4 regions of the Rugamonas sp. GW822-FHT03B10 genome follow, and region 2 is predicted to be linked to each of the others. Evidence: predicted binding sites of a transcription regulator. Region 2 holds the regulator's gene; each other region holds the start of a gene.
What was found. The regulator sigma-54, encoded in region 2, starts transcription at its own class of promoters, with help from an activator protein. The targets are predictions, from matches to a motif close to TGGCANGNAANCTGCTTT.

Region 1 (4,209 bases), on a different contig from region 2:
TGTTCATGGGCCGCATCGGCGCCGGCGCCCCGGCCACGGCGCGCTCGCTGCGACTGCCGCTGAGCGCGCTGATCGTGCCGCCGGCGGGACGGGAGTGAGCCATGCGCGCCATCGCGCCGCGTGACATCGCCACCTTCCTGGCGCTGCTGGCCGTGATCGTGCTGGCCGGCGTGGGCAGCACGGCGCTGCTGCTGGGTCGCCTGCCGCTGGGCGACTTCCGCGGCGTGCTGCTGGTGCTGGCCGCCGTCGTACTGACCTACCTGTGGGCCTTTGCCGTGTACCGGCTGTTCCTGCTGGCCCTGCCGCTGCGCGAAGGACCGGTGGCGCCGGGCTCGCGCGACGAGTTCGTGGCCAACGTCAACATCCTGTTCTACCTGATGCTGTTCAACACGCTGATCCGCACCCACTTCCTGCCGGTGCCGCTGCTGCGCCTGGTGTACCTGGCGCTGGGCGCGCGGCTGGGCGCCAACACCTACAGCGCCGGCGTGCTGCTCGACCCGCCGCTCACGCGCATCGGCGCCAACACCATCATCGGCCACGACGCGGTGATCTTCGCCCACGTGATCGAAGGCGCGCGCATGGAGCTGAAGGCCGTCACGATCGGCGACGGCGCCACCATCGGCGCCACGGCCGTGGTGATGGCCGGGGTGGCGATCGGCGACGGCGCCATCGTCTCGGCCGGGGCCGTGGTGGTCAAGGACAGCCGCATCGGCGCCGGCGAGGTGTGGGGCGGCGTGCCGGCCCGGCGCCTGAAGGGCCCGGACGGCGCGGCCTAGCGCCCTGTCGGCGTTCTTGACAGCCGCCCCGCCCCACGTAGGCGGCCCCATCCTCGCTGGCGCGCCAAGTCCCTGATTGGACAGGGAAAAGCGCCGGTGGCAGGGAACTTGCTCAGAACACTGCACAAAACCCGCTTCTCGGTTTTGCGACAAAGCAAGCTGTCCAACTTTCCCTGGAGACTCTCATGAAATTGCATCCAGCCACACTACCGGGCGCCGTCGTGGCCGTCGCGCTGGCCGCCTCCCTGGCGGCGCCGTCGGCGGCCATGGCCGATCCCGTGATCGGCCTGTCCACAGCCGGCAACGGCATCTACGACACCTATGCCGACCTGTGGACCAATGTCACCGACACCGGCCTGGCCACCGGCTTCATCCCCGGCCTGACCGTGGGTCCCGGCGGCGCCGCGCCCTATCTGACCGAACTGCGGACCCAGATGGTGGTCGGCACCATGTCCAACAGCAATATCCCGGCCATCGTCACACCAGCGGGCCTGAACGGCACGTTCGAACTCAGCAAGATCGTGCGCTTCCAGGAACTGGTCGATGCCCAGACGCCCACCACGGCCCACTTCACGCTGCCCGGCAGCCAGTCGGCCGCCATGGACGTGGACCCGCTGCACGCCGGCGTGCAGAACTTCGCCGTGTTCTTCGACCGGCTCGGCACCAGCCAGGCCGTGCCGGGCAATGGCGCCGGCACGGTGCGCTGCTATGGCGCCGGCGTCACCTCGGCCGGCTGCGGCGCCGTCGGCGATCCCGATGGCGACGGCACGCTGATCATGTCGGGCCACCTGGTCTTCAACGACGCCAGCTTCACCGCCAGCGGCGCGGTCGGCACGGGCTCGTTCGATTCGCGCTTCGCGCTCGACTATGTCGACCCGCTGTTCCTCGACGTCGGCACGGCCGGCATCTTCCGCGACAAGTTCACCGGCACCACCAACGTGCCGTCGTTCTTCCTGCCCGACACCATGTGGGATGGCACGGCGCCCGACCCGGGCGGCGTGCCTTTCCTGAAGGTGGATTCGTCGCAAAGCTTCGCCGCCGTGCCCGAGCCGGCCACGCTGGCCCTGCTGGGGCTGGGCTTCGCCGGCCTGGCGCTGGGCCAGCGCCGCAAACAGGCAGGCTGGGCAGGCTGAAAGCGCGCGGGGCCGGCATCGCCACCGTCCTTGATCCGGCAGCCCATGCCGGATTTTTTTACATTGCCGGCCCGTATTCCCGCCCCGTTCCACCGGGCTCAAGCCAAGTCCTTGTTTTGCCGACGAAAATAGATCCTGGCTTGGAACTTGCGTGGATCCGGCTAGATCCCCAGCCGGGGTCCATGCAGCACCAACCCGTACCCGTGCCTCACTTTCCTTGGGAGTCGTCATGAAACACACTTCACTCAACCTGGGCGCCCTGGCCATCGCCGCCACCATGGCCCTGCCCACGGTGGCCCACGCCGGCGCCGCCATCGGCCTGTCCACGCTGGGCAACGGCGTCTACAACACCTATGCCGACCTGTGGACCAACGTCACCGACACGGCGGTGGCCACGGGCTTCGTGCCCGGCCTGACGGTCGGCCCCGGCGGCGCCGCGCCGTACCTGACGGAGCTGCGCACGCAGAACGTCACCGGCACCATGAGCAACAGCAACATCCCGGCCATCGTCACGCCCGCCGGACTGAACTCGGCTTTTGAACTGAGCACGGTGGTGCGCTTCCAGGAACTGGTCGACGCGCAGACGCCCACCACCGCCCATTTCAGCATGCCGGCCACGCAGTCGGCCGCCATGGACGTGGACCCGCTGCACGCCGGCGTCCAGAACTTCGCCGTCTACTTCGACAACCTGACGCCGGTGGGCGGCCCCAACAGCAAGGCCGTGCCCGGCAACGGAACCGGCACCGTGCGCTGCTACGGCGCCGGCCCCACGTCGGCCGGCTGCACGGGCGCGGGCGACACGGACGGCGACGGCACGCTAATCATGTCGGCCCACCTGATCTTCAACGACGCCAGCTTCACGGCCGCCGGTCCCATCGGCACCGGCTCGTTCGATTCGCGCTTCATGATCGACTACGTCAACCCGCTGTTCCTCGACGTGGTGACGGGTTCCATCGTGAGCAACAAGGAAACGGGCACCACCAACGTGCCGTCGTTCTTCACGCCGGACGTGATGTGGGACGGCACCGCGCCCACCACCGTGCCGGAACTGAAGGTCGACGGTTCGGTCAGCTTCACGGCCGTGCCGGAACCGGCCACGCTGGCCCTGATGGGACTCGGTTTCGCGGGCCTGGCGCTGGGCACGCGCCGCCGCCCGGCCGCGTGACGGCAACGCGCCTGGCGCCATGGAGCGTGGCGTAGTCGCCGCGCCGCAAGCGCAGCGATAGCGACGCCACGCACTGCGTGACACGACCGCTAAGGCCCGGCCGGTGACGCGAGCGCGGTGGCCACCAGCGCCGCGAACCGCTCCCCCGCCGGGTAATGGCGAAATTGCTGGGCGATGCGCAGCGCCGCGCCGTAGGCCTGCGGCTGATTCAACAACGCCTCGACAGCTTGACGCACACCGGCCACGCCGAGCCGGTCGGCCCGCAGCAATGTCCCGGCGCCGGCGGCCACGATGCCCTGCATGTTCAGGAACTGGTCCAGATTGCCGGCGATGCCCAGCACGGGCACGGCGGCCGTCAACGCCTGCTGGCTGGTGGGACTGCCGCCATTGCACACGACCAGGCTGGCGCGCCGGGCCGCCTCGTCGCCGGGCAGATAGCCGGCCACGTGCGCGTTGGCCGGCAGCGTCGCCGGCATCGCCTTGCCCGCCGTGGCCGCGATCACCGTCACCGGCAAACCGGCCAGCGCGTCGAGCACCGTGGCCAGCAGCGCGCCCTGGCCGGAACTGCCCAGCGTCACATACACCAGCGGCAATTCGGACGGCAAGCCATCCCACCACGGCGGCGGGGCCACGGGCGGCGACCACGTGACCGGTCCCAGATAGCGGTGGCTGGACGGCATGCCCAGGGGCGCGAACAGTTCCGGGATGTCGGCATAGGCGGTCCAGTCGGCATCCGTGTAGACGCGGCGCAAGTCCCAACCCAGCGAGGGCAGCCCATGCAGGCGCCGCACGCGGTTCAACGGCACCGTGTGCGCGGCGAACGCCAGCGGGCGCACGAGCCGGAACAAGCCGTCCGCCAGCGCCAGCGGCAAGTGGCTGGCCAGGGGAATGGCCGGCACCCGGTAGTGCTGGCGCACATAGGGACTCCAGTAGGCGTTGCTCACCGTGATGTAGGGCAGCCGGGCCAGCCGCGCGCTGACCGACAGCGACAGGCGGAAGTCACCGACCACCAGATCGGGCCGCACATCGGCCAGCAGGCGCCGGTCATCCTCCACGTAACGGCGCAGTGTCGGCTCGTCATACACGGGCCGGCCCGCCGCCAGCGCCGCCAGGAATTGCGCGCCCGGGATGCTGG
Region 2 (4,209 bases):
TCAGGCCGGACAACAATGCGATAGCGATGGTCATACTTTTCCCCTTAACCGAACACGTGGCGCGCAATAAACACGGTGACGAAACCGGCCGCCATGAAGGCGCCGGTGGCCACCATCGAGCGCGGCGACAGGCGCGACAGACCGCACACGCCGTGGCCGCTGGTGCAGCCCGAACCGTAGCGGGTGCCGAAGCCCACCAGCAGACCGGCCGCGATCAGCGTGCCGCTGCCGGCGTCGATCTGCACGGCGGGCAGGCCCGCCACCAGGCTGTAGGCCAGCGGCGCGGCCACCAGCCCGCCCACGAACGCGAGGCGCCAGCCGATGTCGCCCGCGCGCGGGCGCAGCAGCCCGCCAGCGATGCCGGCGATGCCGGCGATGCGGCCGTTGAACAGCAGCAGCAGGGCCGCCGACAGCCCGATCAGCGCGCCGCCGATCAGCGCGCCCCACGGCGTGAAGAGATTCCAGGCGATAGTCATAATGTGGCTCCTTGGCCGTCGTCATTGCAAAACTGCTGGTACAGCACCTGCAGCACCGCCAGCGCCGCCGGGCTGGCTATCCGGTAAAAAATCTGCTTGCCTTCGCGCCGCGTGCTCACCAGCTCCTCCTGGCGCAGCACCGTCAGCTGCTGCGACAGCGTGGGCTGGCGTATGCCGGTCAACTCCTCCAGCATGCCGACGCTGTATTCGTCCTGCGTCATCTGGCACAGCAGCAGCAGCCGGTCCGGGTTGGCCAGCGCCTTGAGCAGGCCGCTGGCCTGACCGGCCTTGGCCCGCAAATGATCGATATCGATGGTCGCATCGTCCATGCGTCCTCCCTTGCGATTGGTTACAGCGAACATTATACCTAAATATATATTATGTGCGCATAAAATTTCAAGTGGCCGTTTGAACAGGCGAGACGACGTGGTCGACATCCGCGGCAAGAAGGTGGGCGTGATCGGCGGCGGCGGCAACATCGCCATGGCGCTGTTCGCCGGCTGCGTGGCGCGCAGCGCGCCGCCCGGAGGCAATACGGTTTATACCGTTTATATTGTTTTATCGTATCGGCCCGCCGGCGCGGGGCGCAAAAAAGGGCGCCAGATGCGCCCTTTGTTTGGTGTGCCGGGGACCGTCTTATGCGGTGGCGGCGGGTTCGAAGGTGTCCGGCAGATGCTTGATGGCGTCGTGGCCGTGTTCCTGAACTTTGGCTTTGTATTTCATGACCTGGCGATCGAGCTTGTCGATCAGGGTGTCGATGGCGGCGTACAGGTCCTGCGACAGGCTCTCCACGTACACGGTCTTGCCCGACATGCGCAAATTGATTTCGGCCTTCTGGCGCTTCTCTTTCTCGGTGAGGTTATCTACGGTCAGGATGACAGCAATATCAATCACTTGATCGAAGTGGCGTTTGACGCGCTCCAGCTTGTTCTGCACGTATTCGCGGATCGCTGGGGTCACTTCGAGATGATGTCCACTGATGGTGAGATTCATACACACTCCTAAAGATGATGTCGCTGGCGGTTAGTGCCGCGCCCATTGCGGCCGGGCGCGCAGGAACCAGATAACTACAAAGATTTACGGAGACTGACTGGCGGGATCTTCAACGCTTCGCGATATTTGGCAACAGTCCGTCGCGCAATCACCATGCCTTGTTCTCCCAGCATGTCCGCAATCTTACTGTCGGATAAAGGATTTTTAGGGTCTTCTGCTCCTGTCAATTGCACGATCAGTGCCCGTATCGCCGTCGAGGAGGCTTCTCCCCCCGCTTCCGTGGCGACATGGCTACCGAAGAAATATTTCAACTCAAACATGCCATGCGGGGTCAGCATATATTTTTGAGTTGTTACCCGAGAAATAGTGCTCTCGTGTAGTCCCAGTGTATCAGCTATTTCGCGCAACACAAGGGGCCTCATGGCGACCGCGCCATGCGAGAAGAAATTCTTTTGCCGCTCCACGATCGCCTGCGCCACGCGCAGGATGGTGTCGAAGCGCTGGCGCATGTTCTTGATCAGCCACTTGGCCTCCTGCAGCTGGGCCCCCATGGCGCCCTCGCCCTTGCCCTGCTTGAGCAGGTTGGCGTACATGGCGTTCACGCGCAGGCGCGGCATCACGTCGTTGTTCAGGCTCACCTGCCAGCCGTTGCGGGCCTTCTTGACGATCACGTCCGGCACCACGTAGTCCGACACGTCCGACGCGAACGCGGCGCCCGGATGCGGATTGCACTGGCGGATCACGGCCTGGGCCTCGCGCAGGTCCTCCTCGTCGCACTGCAGGGCCTTCTTCAACTTGTTGAAGTCGCGCTGGGCGAACCAGGCCAGGTGCTGCTCGACGATGGTCAGCGCCATGCGCCGCGTCACCAGCGGCACGTGCGGCATGCGCTTGATCTGCAGCGCCAGGCATTCGGACGCGTTGCGCGCGCCCACGCCCACGGGGTCGAAACTTTGCAGCAGGGTCAAGGCGGTGTGCAGTTCCTCGGGCTCGATCGCCAGCTCCTCGGGCAGGCGCGCCAGGATCTCCTCCAGCGGCTCCTCCAGGTAGCCGTTCTCGTCGAGCGCGTCGATGATGATCTCCACCAGCGCCCGGTCGCGCGTCTCCAGCACCGTCACCCGCATCTGCTCCATCAGGTGCTCGCGCAGCGTGCAGTGGTTGGCCTCGAGCTGGGGCCGGGCGTCCTCGTCGTCGGAGGTCTTGGCGCGGCCGGCCTCGCCCCAGTCCATCTCGCCCTCGGGCGCGCCGTCGCCGTCGCCGCCCTCGTACGGTTCGGCCTCGGCCGGCGCGGCGGCGTCCTGCTGCTGGCCGGGCGGACCTTCGGGCGCCGCCTCGGCCGGCGCGCTCTGCTGGCTGATGGCGCCGTCGGCCAGCAGCCGCACCGAGTGGTCGAGCGGATCGTCGAGCCGCTCCAGCAGCGGATTATCGGTCAACAACTGTTCCAGTTCCTGGTGCAACTCCAGGGTGGACAATTGCAGCAGACGGATCGATTGCTGCAGTTGCGGGGTGAGCGCGAGGTGCTGCGAAGTGCGCAGTTGCAATGACTGTTTCATGGCTTGACTTACATACCTTACATACGGAAGTGTTCACCCAGATACACGCGACGCACCGACTCGTTGGCGATGATGTCGTCCGGCCGGCCTGACGCCAGTACCGTGCCCTGGTTGATGATATACGCGCGGTCGCAGATGCCCAGCGTTTCGCGCACATTGTGATCGGTGATCAACACGCCGATGCCGCGTTCCTTGAGGAAGCGCACGATGCGCTGGATCTCAATCACGGCGATCGGGTCGACCCCGGCGAAGGGTTCATCGAGCAGCACGAAGCGGGGGTTGGTGGCCAGTGCGCGCGCGATCTCGACCCGGCGCCGCTCGCCCCCGGACAGGGACAGCGCCGGATTGTCGCGCAGTTTCTCGATTTGCAGGTCGGCCAGCAGGGTATTGAGCCGTTCATCAATTTGCGCCTTGGATAAAGGCTTGCCGTTCACTTGCTGGATCTCCAGCACGGCGCGGATGTTCTCCTCCACCGTCAGCTTGCGGAACACCGACGCCTCCTGCGGCAGGTAGGACAGGCCCATCACGGCGCGCCGGTGGATCGGCAGCGACGAGATGTCGACGCCGGAGATGTCGATCGTGCCCGCGTCCGACGGCACCAGGCCGACGATCATGTAGAACGAGGTGGTCTTGCCGGCGCCGTTCGGCCCCAGCAGGCCCACCACTTCGCCGCACTCGACCTGCAGCGACACGTCGTGCACCACCTGGCGCTTGCCGTAGCTCTTTTGCAGACCGCGCACGATCAGGGTACTGCCGCAGCGTTGGGTCTCCATCGTCATTTCCCCGCCGGCGGCACGGACGCGGCCGGGGCCGCGCCCTTGTTGGACGGCTGGATCACCATGGTGCCGCGGCCGGCGCCGGGCTTGCTCTCGCCGCTGGCCGTGTTCTTGACGGCGAAGAATTCCTTGCGGCTGTCGTAGGAGATGAACTCGCCGCGCACCTCGTCGCTCGGCTTGCCCGCCTCCAGGCGCCGGATCTGGGCGTTCGAGAACAGCTTGACCAGTTCCGTCTTGCCGTCGTACTCGATGCGGTCGGCCTGGCCCTCGACCCACTGGTCGCCCTCGCCGTCGCGCTTCTGGCGGAACGTGGCGGGGGTGCCGGGGGTGCTGGTCATGGTCACGTACTGGTAGCCCTCAGGGTCTTCCTTCATCACGGCCTTGGGCGACTTCATCTGCAGGGTGCCGCGCGTG
Region 3 (4,209 bases), on a different contig from region 2:
ATGTACGCCGACATGCAGGCGCAGCAGGCCGCGGCCGGCGGCGAAGGCGCCCAGCAGCAGCACGCTGGCGCGCAAGAGCAGGCCAAGCCGCAGGACGACGTGGTCGATGCCGACTTCAAGGAAGTCAAGGACAGCAAGTAATCCAGGCATCCGCGCGGCGTGGGGCTCCCCTGCGCCGCGCTCTCCTGCCGAGCCGGGCGAGCCTGATGGTGGTCGCTCGGCTTTTTCGCATAATCAGTACATCAGTAAATACAGCAAGGTGCCGACAACATGGCAAAGCGTGATTTCTACGAGACACTCGGTGTCGCAAAAAATGCCACGGAAGACGAGATCAAGAAGTCTTATCGCAAACTGGCGATGAAATACCATCCGGACCGCAATCCGGACAGCAAAGAGTCGGAAGAAAAGTTCAAGGAAGTCAAAGAAGCGTACGAGATGCTGACCAACCCGGAGAAGCGCGAAGCGTATGACCGTTATGGTCACGCCGGCGTCGATCCCAACATGGGTGGCGGCGGCGGTTTCGGCGGCGGCGCGGGCGGCTTCGGCGACGCGTTCGGCGACATCTTCGGCGATATCTTTGGCGGCGGCCGCGGCCGCAACGCCGGCCCGCAGGTGTACCGCGGCGCCGACTTGCGCTACAACCTCGAAATCACGCTGGAACAGGCCGCGCACGGCTTCGACACGACGATCCGCGTGCCGTCGTGGGACAAGTGCGACACCTGCCACGGTTCCGGCGCCAAGCCCGGCACCTCGCCGTCGACCTGCTCGACCTGCGGCGGCCACGGCCAGGTGCGCATGCAGCAAGGCTTCTTCAGCATCCAGCAGACCTGCCCCAAGTGCCACGGCACGGGCAAGATCATCACCGATCCGTGCTCGCCCTGCGGCGGCGCGGGCCGCATCAAGCGCAACAAGACGCTGGAGGTGAAGATTCCGGTCGGCATCGACAACGGCATGCGCATCCGCTCGTCCGGCAACGGCGAACCGGGCACCAACGGCGGGCCGTCGGGCGACTTGTACGTGGAGATCCACATCAAGCCGCATCCGGTGTTCCAGCGCGAAGGCGACGACCTGCATTGCGAAATGCCGATCTCGTTCGCCAAGGCGGCCCTGGGCGGCGACATCGAAGTGCCCACGCTGTCGGGCAAGGTGTCGTTCACGATTCCCGAAGGCACCCAGTCGGGCAAGACCTTCCGCCTGAAGGGCAAGGGCATCAAGGGCGTGCGTTCCGGTTACGCCGGCGATCTGTTCTGCCATGTGGCCGTGGAAACCCCGGTCAAGCTGACGGAAAAGCAGAAGGACATGCTGCGCGAGTTCGAGAAGGCCACCACCGAGGGCGGCGCCAAGCACAGCCCGCAGAGCAAAACCTGGAAAGACAAGGTCAAAGACTTCTTTGAGTAATTTCAGGTAGAATTCGCTCCACACATCCAGGACGCTTCGGCGTCCACAGACAGACCGCCGCCATGCCCTCCGGGACAGAACGGCGGTTTTATTATGTAGAGAGGACGAAATGAGCGAGCAAGTGATCGGTAATTCCCCCCTGCAAGATCTGCTGCGTAACAACCGCCAGTGGGCCGAATCGGAGGTCAATCGCGATCCCGAGTTTTTCAAACGCCTGGAGCAACTGGCTTCGCCCGAATATCTGTGGATCGGTTGTTCCGACAGCCGGGTGCCCGCGAACGAACTGCTGGGCCTCGCGCCGGGCGACGTGTTCGTGCACCGTAACATTGCCAACGTGGTGGTGCACTCGGACCTGAACTGCCTGTCCGTGCTGCAGTTCGCCATCGACGTGCTGAAGGTCAAGCATGTGATCATCGTGGGCCACTATGGCTGCAAGGGCGTGCACGCGGCCATGACGGGCGCCCGCGTGGGCCTGGCCGACAACTGGCTGCGCCACGTGCAGGACGTGAACCAGAAGCATGAGCGTTACCTCGGTGACGTGCTCAACACCGCCGCCCGCTCGGAACGCCTGTGCGAATTGAACGTGGTGGAGCAGGTGGTCAACGTGTGCCAGACCACCATCGTGCAGGATGCGTGGGACCGCGGCCAGCAACTGACCGTGCACGGCTGGGTCTACGGCCTCAAGGATGGCCTGCTGAACGACCTCGAAATGACGGTGACTTCCGCCGAAGACCTGGCACCCCGTCTGGCCGCCCGCCTGCAAAAGTACGGCCAACAGGCGGCCTAACGCCGTCGCCGGGGCGGTCGGCCATGCCGTCCGCCCCGGCGTTCCCCTCAGCGCGTGGTGCGGTTCTTGCTTACGTTAAGCTGCATGAAGTTTAACTTTTGCACGCCTTGAATACTCGGCTGCCACCACAATCAGCCATGCGCAATCTACGTATCGTCATCGTCAACACCGTCATCACGGCCGCCAACGCGGGCGACGTGGCCCAGCGCGCCCAGGCGGCGCGGACCCAGGCCCTGCGCGAGGGCTTGCTGGAGGCCGGCTACGACATCGTCGCCTCGCTGCCGGCCGACATGCATCTGCCCGAGCAGATCGCCCAGTTGCAGCCCGATATGATCATCATCGACGCCGAATCGGACGCCCGCGACGTGCTTGAACACATTGTCGTGGCCACCCGCGACGAGCGCCGCCCCATCGTGCTGTTCACGGAGAGCGAGGACCAGCAGTCCATGGAACAGGCCATGCGCGCCGGAGTGAGCGCTTACATCGTCGCCGGTCTCAAGGCCGACCGCATCAAGCCCGTGCTCAACGTGGCGCTGGCGCGCTTCAGGCAGGAGCAGAAGCTGCTCACGGAACTGTCGGACACCAAGCACAAGCTGGCCGAGCGCAAGGTGATCGAGCGCGCCAAGGGCTTGCTGATGGCGCGCCACCGGCTCACCGAAGACCAGGCCTACCAAAAGCTGCGCAACATGGCCATGAACAAGAACCTCAAGCTGGCCGAGATCGCGCAGCGCATCCTCGATGTCGAGGACTTGCTGGGCTGAACGCTGTCCAAAATGGTGCGCGGCACAGAAACGGTGCGCATTGCGTGCCTGCCGCCCCATCTTTTCCCCCCGAACGCCGCGTAACGCCCCTGCAACGCATGGCATGGTCCTTGCACTTCATACCGTAGCGGGTCCGGCCAACGGCGGCCGGGCTGCACGAGACAAGGGCGTCTGCACCGCATGCCAGCGAGCATGCCGGGAAGGGCGCCTTTTTATTTGTCGATGGAGAGCACTGCGATGACATGTACCCACATGCGAACCCAGCCAACCGGAGCGCGGCCATGAGCAGCGCCTTGCGACCGGAAAAGCAAACCGTCAAGATCGGCTTCAATCCACTGACCGACTGCGCCACCGTGGTCATGGCCTCCGTGCTGGGCATGGACGAGAAATACGGCATCAAGATCGTGCTGCGCAAGGAGCCGTCGTGGGCCGGCGTGCGCGACAAGCTCGTCAGCGGCGAGCTGGATGCGGCCCACCTGCTGTACGGCATGGTCTACGGCGCCCAGCTCGGCGTGGGCTGGCAGCAGAAGGACATGGCGATCCTGATGAACCTGAACCGCAACGGCCAGGCCATCACGCTGTCGCGCCGGCTGGCCGAGCAGGGCGCCGTGGACGGCCCCTCGCTGGCGGCCCTGATGCAGGGCGCGCCGCGCACCTACACCTTCGCCCAGACCTTCCCCACCGGCACCCATGCCATGTGGCTGTACTACTGGCTGGCCGCGCACGGCGTCGATCCGATACGCGACGCGCGCGTGATCACGGTGCCGCCCGCGCAGATGGTGGCCAACCTGAGCGCCGGCCACATGGACGGCTTTTGCGCCGGCGAACCGTGGGGCCACCGCGCCGTGGCCGACGGCGTGGGCGTGACGGCCGCCACCAGCCAGCAGATCTGGCCCGACCACCCGGAGAAAGTGCTGAGCACCACGGCCGCCTTCGTCAAGCACCATCCGAACACCTGCCGCGCGCTGGTGGCGGCCGTGCTGGACGCGGGCAAGTGGATCGAAGCGTCGCCGGCCAACAAGCTGGCCGCGCTGGAAATCCTGGCCGGCCACAGCTACGTCAACACCAGCCGCGACGTGATCGCGCCACGCGCGCTCGGTCATTACGAGAATGGCTTGGGCAAGAGCTGGCAAGACCCGTATTGCCTGCAATTCCATGCGGACGGCGCGGCCAACTTCCCCTATCTGTCGGACGGCATGTGGTTCATGACCCAGCTGCGGCGCTGGGGCCTGATCACGCGCGACCCCGAATACCTGGCCGTGG
Region 4 (4,209 bases), on a different contig from region 2:
GACCGCAAGCAACTGATCGCCAAGCTGCCCGGCCTGCTGTCGACGCTCAACAAGTGGCTCGACGTGATCAAGTGGCAGGACGCGGACCGGCTGCAATTTTTTGCCGAGCTGGCCGAGTGCCACGCGTCCATCGTGCGCGCGCCGCTGGAGCTGAGTCCGGAGCGTCAGGTGGAGATCGCCATGGAGGCGGCCCAGCGGGCCACCGAGCGCCGGCTCGAACTGCAGGCCAAGGCGGCCGCCGAACCGCCGCCGCCCGCGCCCGATGACGACGCCACGATCGAGGTGGACAGCCTGACGCGCGGCATGTGGCTGGGTTTCACGCAGGAGGACGGCAGCCAGCGCAAGGTCAAGCTGGCGTGGATCAGTCCCTTGCGCACGCTGTACATCTTCTCCACGGCCGCGCGGCAGGAAGCGTTTTCCATGTCGGGCGAACAACTGGTCAAGCATTTCCGCGACAACACTGTGCAACTGATCCGGGCCGATGGCGTGGTGTCGGTGGCGCTGTCGCAAGTGCTGGAGCAGGGCGCCGTCAACGACGAGGCGATGGAGGGCGCCGAGACGGCGGTTGCTTAGTGGATGGTCGCTGTACCTGAACTGCGAGCGTGAAAATACGAGAAGGCCGGCGGCGCCATGGGGGCGCCGCCGGCCTTCGTCGTTTCAGCGGTGGGCAGCGCCGCGTCAGTTCAGCGCGGCGGCCGGGCCGAAGAACTCATAGTGGGTCTGCGCTTCCGGCACGCCCAGTTCGCGCAGCGCGTGCTTGACCGTCTTCATGAACGGCGTGGGGCCGAGGAAGTAGGCGTCCACGTCGCGCGTTTCCGGCAGCCACTTGGCCAGCTGGGCGCTGTCGATCAGGCCCACGGCGTCCGGCGCCGGGTGGGCCTCGTGCGGTTCGGCGTACATGTAGTAGCGGCGCAGGTTGGCGTGCTGCTCGGCCAGCTGGTCCACCTGGTCGCGGAAGGCGTGCACGGCGCCGTTGCGGGCGGCGTGGATGAAGTGGATCGGACGGCCCGACTTGACGGCCTTGCCCAGCATGGCCAGGGTGGGGGTGATGCCCACGCCGCCACTGATCAGCACGATCGGGCGGGCGTTGTCGGCCAGCGTGAAGTTGCCCGATGGCGGGAACAGTTCGACCGTGTCGCCTTCCTGCACCTGCCCGTGCAGATAGCCCGACATCTTGCCGCCCGGTTCACGCTTGACGCTGATCTGGTAGTCGCGGCCATTGCTTTCGGCCGACAGCGAATACTGGCGGCGCTGCTCGCTGCCATCGACCATGGCGCGGATGCCGATGTACTGGCCCGGCTGGAATTCCATCACGGGCTGGCCGTCGGCCGGACGCAGCACGAAGGTGGTGATCTCGGCGCTTTCCACGCGCTTTTGCGCCACGATGAAGGCGCGCGCGCCTTCCCAGCCGCCCGGCGCGGCCGCCTGGGACTGGTAGGTCTGGCCCTCGATGCCGATCAGCAGTTCGGCCAGCTGGCCGTAGGCGGCGCCCCAGGCTTCGAGCACGGCGTCGGTGGCCGTCTCGGCGCCCAGCACTTCGCGGATCGCCTTGAGCAGGCTGGCGCCGACCATCGGATAGTGTTCGGGCAGGATGCGCAGCGCGACGTGCTTGCTGACGATGGTGTTGACCAGCGGTCCCAGCGCTTCGAGTTTCTCGATGTGCTTGGCGTACATGAGGATGCTGGTGGCCAGCGCGCGCTGCTGGTCGCCGCTGTGCTGGTGCGCCTGGTTGAAGAAGGGCAGCACTTCAGGGTAGTCCTGGAACAGCGTGCGGTAGAAGTGACGGGTCAGGGCTTCGCCGCCTTGTTCGAGAATGGGGACGGTGGCGGTGACGATGGCGCGGTGGGCCTGGGACAGCATGGTGACTCCTTTCAGTTAAACATGCATGTAGTATACCACTTCATTCTTGATCTGGGTCAAGAGAATCCGTATTTCATTTACTTCTATTTTTACGCAATATTGACGCACGGAAATATCCCGCGCGGCGGTGGCGATGTGGTTAAATGATGTTGCGCTGCAATGCGCATGCGACGATATTCTTTTTGGTGGTGTGAATGATCTTGTGGCAAAGCTTGAGCGTGTTGGGCAGTCTGGCCGTGACCGGCCCCATCGGCGTGGCCATCGCCGTCTGGCTGCTGGCCGGCAAGTCGTGGCGGCTCACGCTGTCGTGGTGTTTGTTGTTTGGCGCCGGCATGGCGCTGGTGGTGTTGACCAAGGTGGCCTTCATCGGCTGGGGCGTGGGGGTGCCGTCCGTGGAGTTCGCCGGCTTCAGCGGCCATGCGATGCGCGCCGCGGCCGTGTTCCCGGTCGCCTTCTACCTCGCGTTCCGGCGCCGGGACGCGCCGCACCGCCGGCTGGCGTTGACGATGGGCATACTGGTGGCGGTGCTGATCGCCGTGGCCCGGGTGTATGTGATGGCCCATTCCGTGTCCGAGGCCGTCACCGGCTGCCTGTTGGGCCTGATGGTGGCGGCCGCCTTCATCTGGCACGCCAGCACCGAGAACCATCTGGCCCTGAGCCGTGTGCTGATGGCGTTGTGCATCCCCATCCTGCTGGTGGCGCCGCGCGTCGAACCCATGCCCACCGAGCAATGGATGACGCAGCTGGCGCTGTTCCTGTCCGGCCACGACCGTCCCTACACCCGCAGCCAGTGGCGCCGGCCCGGCCCGCGTGGCGTGTTGCGCTGAGACGCGCCGCGTAGCGGGGCGGACCTAGTGTTTTTGGCCAGAATTGATGGCCGAAATGGTATGATAAGCCACTTTTCATTGGGGGTATGCACGTCGGCGGCCAGCGTGGCCACACTCCCCAACCCGACCAACCATCGTTTGCTTGATTAATGCCGCTGCCGGCCCAGAACAGTTCACAACGTGCGTCTATCTTCCATCAAATTGTCGGGATTTAAGTCTTTCGTCGATCCCACCAATTTCCAGGTCCCCGGCCAGCTGGTCGGCGTGGTCGGCCCCAACGGATGCGGCAAGTCGAACATCATCGACGCCGTGCGCTGGGTGCTGGGCGAGTCGAAGGCGTCGGAACTGCGCGGCGAGTCCATGCAGGACGTGATCTTCAACGGCTCCACCCACCGCAAGCCGGCCGGCCGCGCGTCGGTGGAGTTGGTATTCGACAACAATGACGGCAAGGCGTCCGGCCAGTGGGGCCAGTATGCGGAAATCGCCGTCAAGCGCACGCTCACGCGCGACGGCACCTCGACCTACTACATCAACGGCCAGCCCGTGCGGCGGCGCGACATCCAGGACATCTTCCTCGGCACGGGCCTGGGCCCGCGCGCCTACGCCATCATCGGCCAGGGCATGATCGCGCGCATCATCGAATCGCGCCCGGAGGAACTGCGCGTGTTCCTGGAGGAGGCGGCCGGCGTGTCCAAGTACAAGGAACGGCGCCGCGAGACGGAGAACCGGCTGCACGACACGCGCGAAAACCTGTTGCGGGTGGAGGACATCCTGCGCGAGCTGAACGCCAACCTGGAAAAGCTGGAAGCGCAGGCGGCCGTGGCCACCAAGTTCCACGCGCTGCAGGCGGACCAGGAGGAGAAGCAGAAACTGCTGTGGCTGCTGCGCAAGCTGGAAGCGGAGAACGAGCAGAAGAAATACTTCCGCGACATGGAGCAGGCCCAGACCGACCTGGAGGAACAGACGGCCAAGCTGCGCCATGTGGAATTGTCGCTCGAACAGATGCGCCAGGCCCACTTCGCCGTGGGCGACCGCCTGCACACGGCCCAGGGCCACCTGTACCAGACCAACGCCGAGATCGGCAGCCTGGAGGCGCAGATCAAGTTCGTGCTCGAATCGCGCACCCGCCTGCAGGCCCAGCTGGCGACATTGACGGCCCAGCGCGACCAGTGGCAAAGCCAGGCGCGCGAATACACGGAACAGATCGAGGAGGCGGAATTCAACCTCGAGGAATTGTCGGCCAAGGTCGAGCAGTCGCAGATGATGGCCGAGCAGAAGGCCGAAGCCTTGCCGGCCATGGAGCAGGCCTGGCGCGAAGCCCAGGGCAAGAGCACGGAATCGCGGGCCCGCATCATGCAGGCCCAGCAGCAGCTGGAGCTGGAGTCGGCGCACCAGCGCAACGCCTCCAACATCCTGTCGGGCCTGGCCACGCGACGCGAACGTCTGCAGCAGGAGAAAAACGGCCTGAGCCTGCCAGACAGCAGCCATCTGGCCAACCTGAAGATGCAGCTGGAGGAAAAGC

Region 1: the regulator sigma-54 is predicted to act here: its motif matches at 2,046-2,063, upstream of AC1RQG_RS12890 (PEP-CTERM sorting domain-containing protein).
Region 3: the regulator sigma-54 is predicted to act here: its motif matches at 2,241-2,258, upstream of AC1RQG_RS14100 (ANTAR domain-containing response regulator).
Region 4: the regulator sigma-54 is predicted to act here: its motif matches at 1,881-1,898, upstream of hmpA (NO-inducible flavohemoprotein).

Annotation. Positions count from the first base shown of each region.
Region 1 covers NZ_JBXANP010000006.1:294,297-298,505, forward strand. The annotation lists gene AC1RQG_RS12875 (nitroreductase family protein) at 1-98, shown strand, start outside; gene AC1RQG_RS12880 (acyltransferase) at 102-776, shown strand; gene AC1RQG_RS12885 (PEP-CTERM sorting domain-containing protein) at 962-1,909, shown strand; gene AC1RQG_RS12890 (PEP-CTERM sorting domain-containing protein) at 2,139-3,074, shown strand; gene AC1RQG_RS12895 (glycosyltransferase) at 3,164-4,209, opposite strand, start outside.
Region 2 covers NZ_JBXANP010000001.1:499,775-503,983, reverse strand. The annotation lists gene AC1RQG_RS02310 (DUF6691 family protein) at 1-34, opposite strand, end outside; gene AC1RQG_RS02305 (YeeE/YedE family protein) at 45-476, opposite strand; gene AC1RQG_RS02300 (metalloregulator ArsR/SmtB family transcription factor) at 473-805, opposite strand; gene hpf (ribosome hibernation-promoting factor, HPF/YfiA family) at 1,113-1,469, opposite strand; gene AC1RQG_RS02290 (RNA polymerase factor sigma-54) at 1,544-3,019, opposite strand; gene lptB (LPS export ABC transporter ATP-binding protein) at 3,037-3,792, opposite strand; gene lptA (lipopolysaccharide transport periplasmic protein LptA) at 3,795-4,209, opposite strand, start outside.
Region 3 covers NZ_JBXANP010000007.1:223,927-228,135, forward strand. The annotation lists gene dnaK (molecular chaperone DnaK) at 1-141, shown strand, start outside; gene dnaJ (molecular chaperone DnaJ) at 271-1,398, shown strand; gene can (carbonate dehydratase) at 1,508-2,185, shown strand; gene AC1RQG_RS14100 (ANTAR domain-containing response regulator) at 2,323-2,946, shown strand; gene AC1RQG_RS14105 (CmpA/NrtA family ABC transporter substrate-binding protein) at 3,228-4,209, shown strand, end outside.
Region 4 covers NZ_JBXANP010000010.1:164,817-169,025, reverse strand. The annotation lists gene AC1RQG_RS17615 (DUF1631 family protein) at 1-573, shown strand, start outside; gene hmpA (NO-inducible flavohemoprotein) at 679-1,860, opposite strand; gene AC1RQG_RS17605 (phosphatase PAP2 family protein) at 2,055-2,687, shown strand; gene smc (chromosome segregation protein SMC) at 2,868-4,209, shown strand, end outside.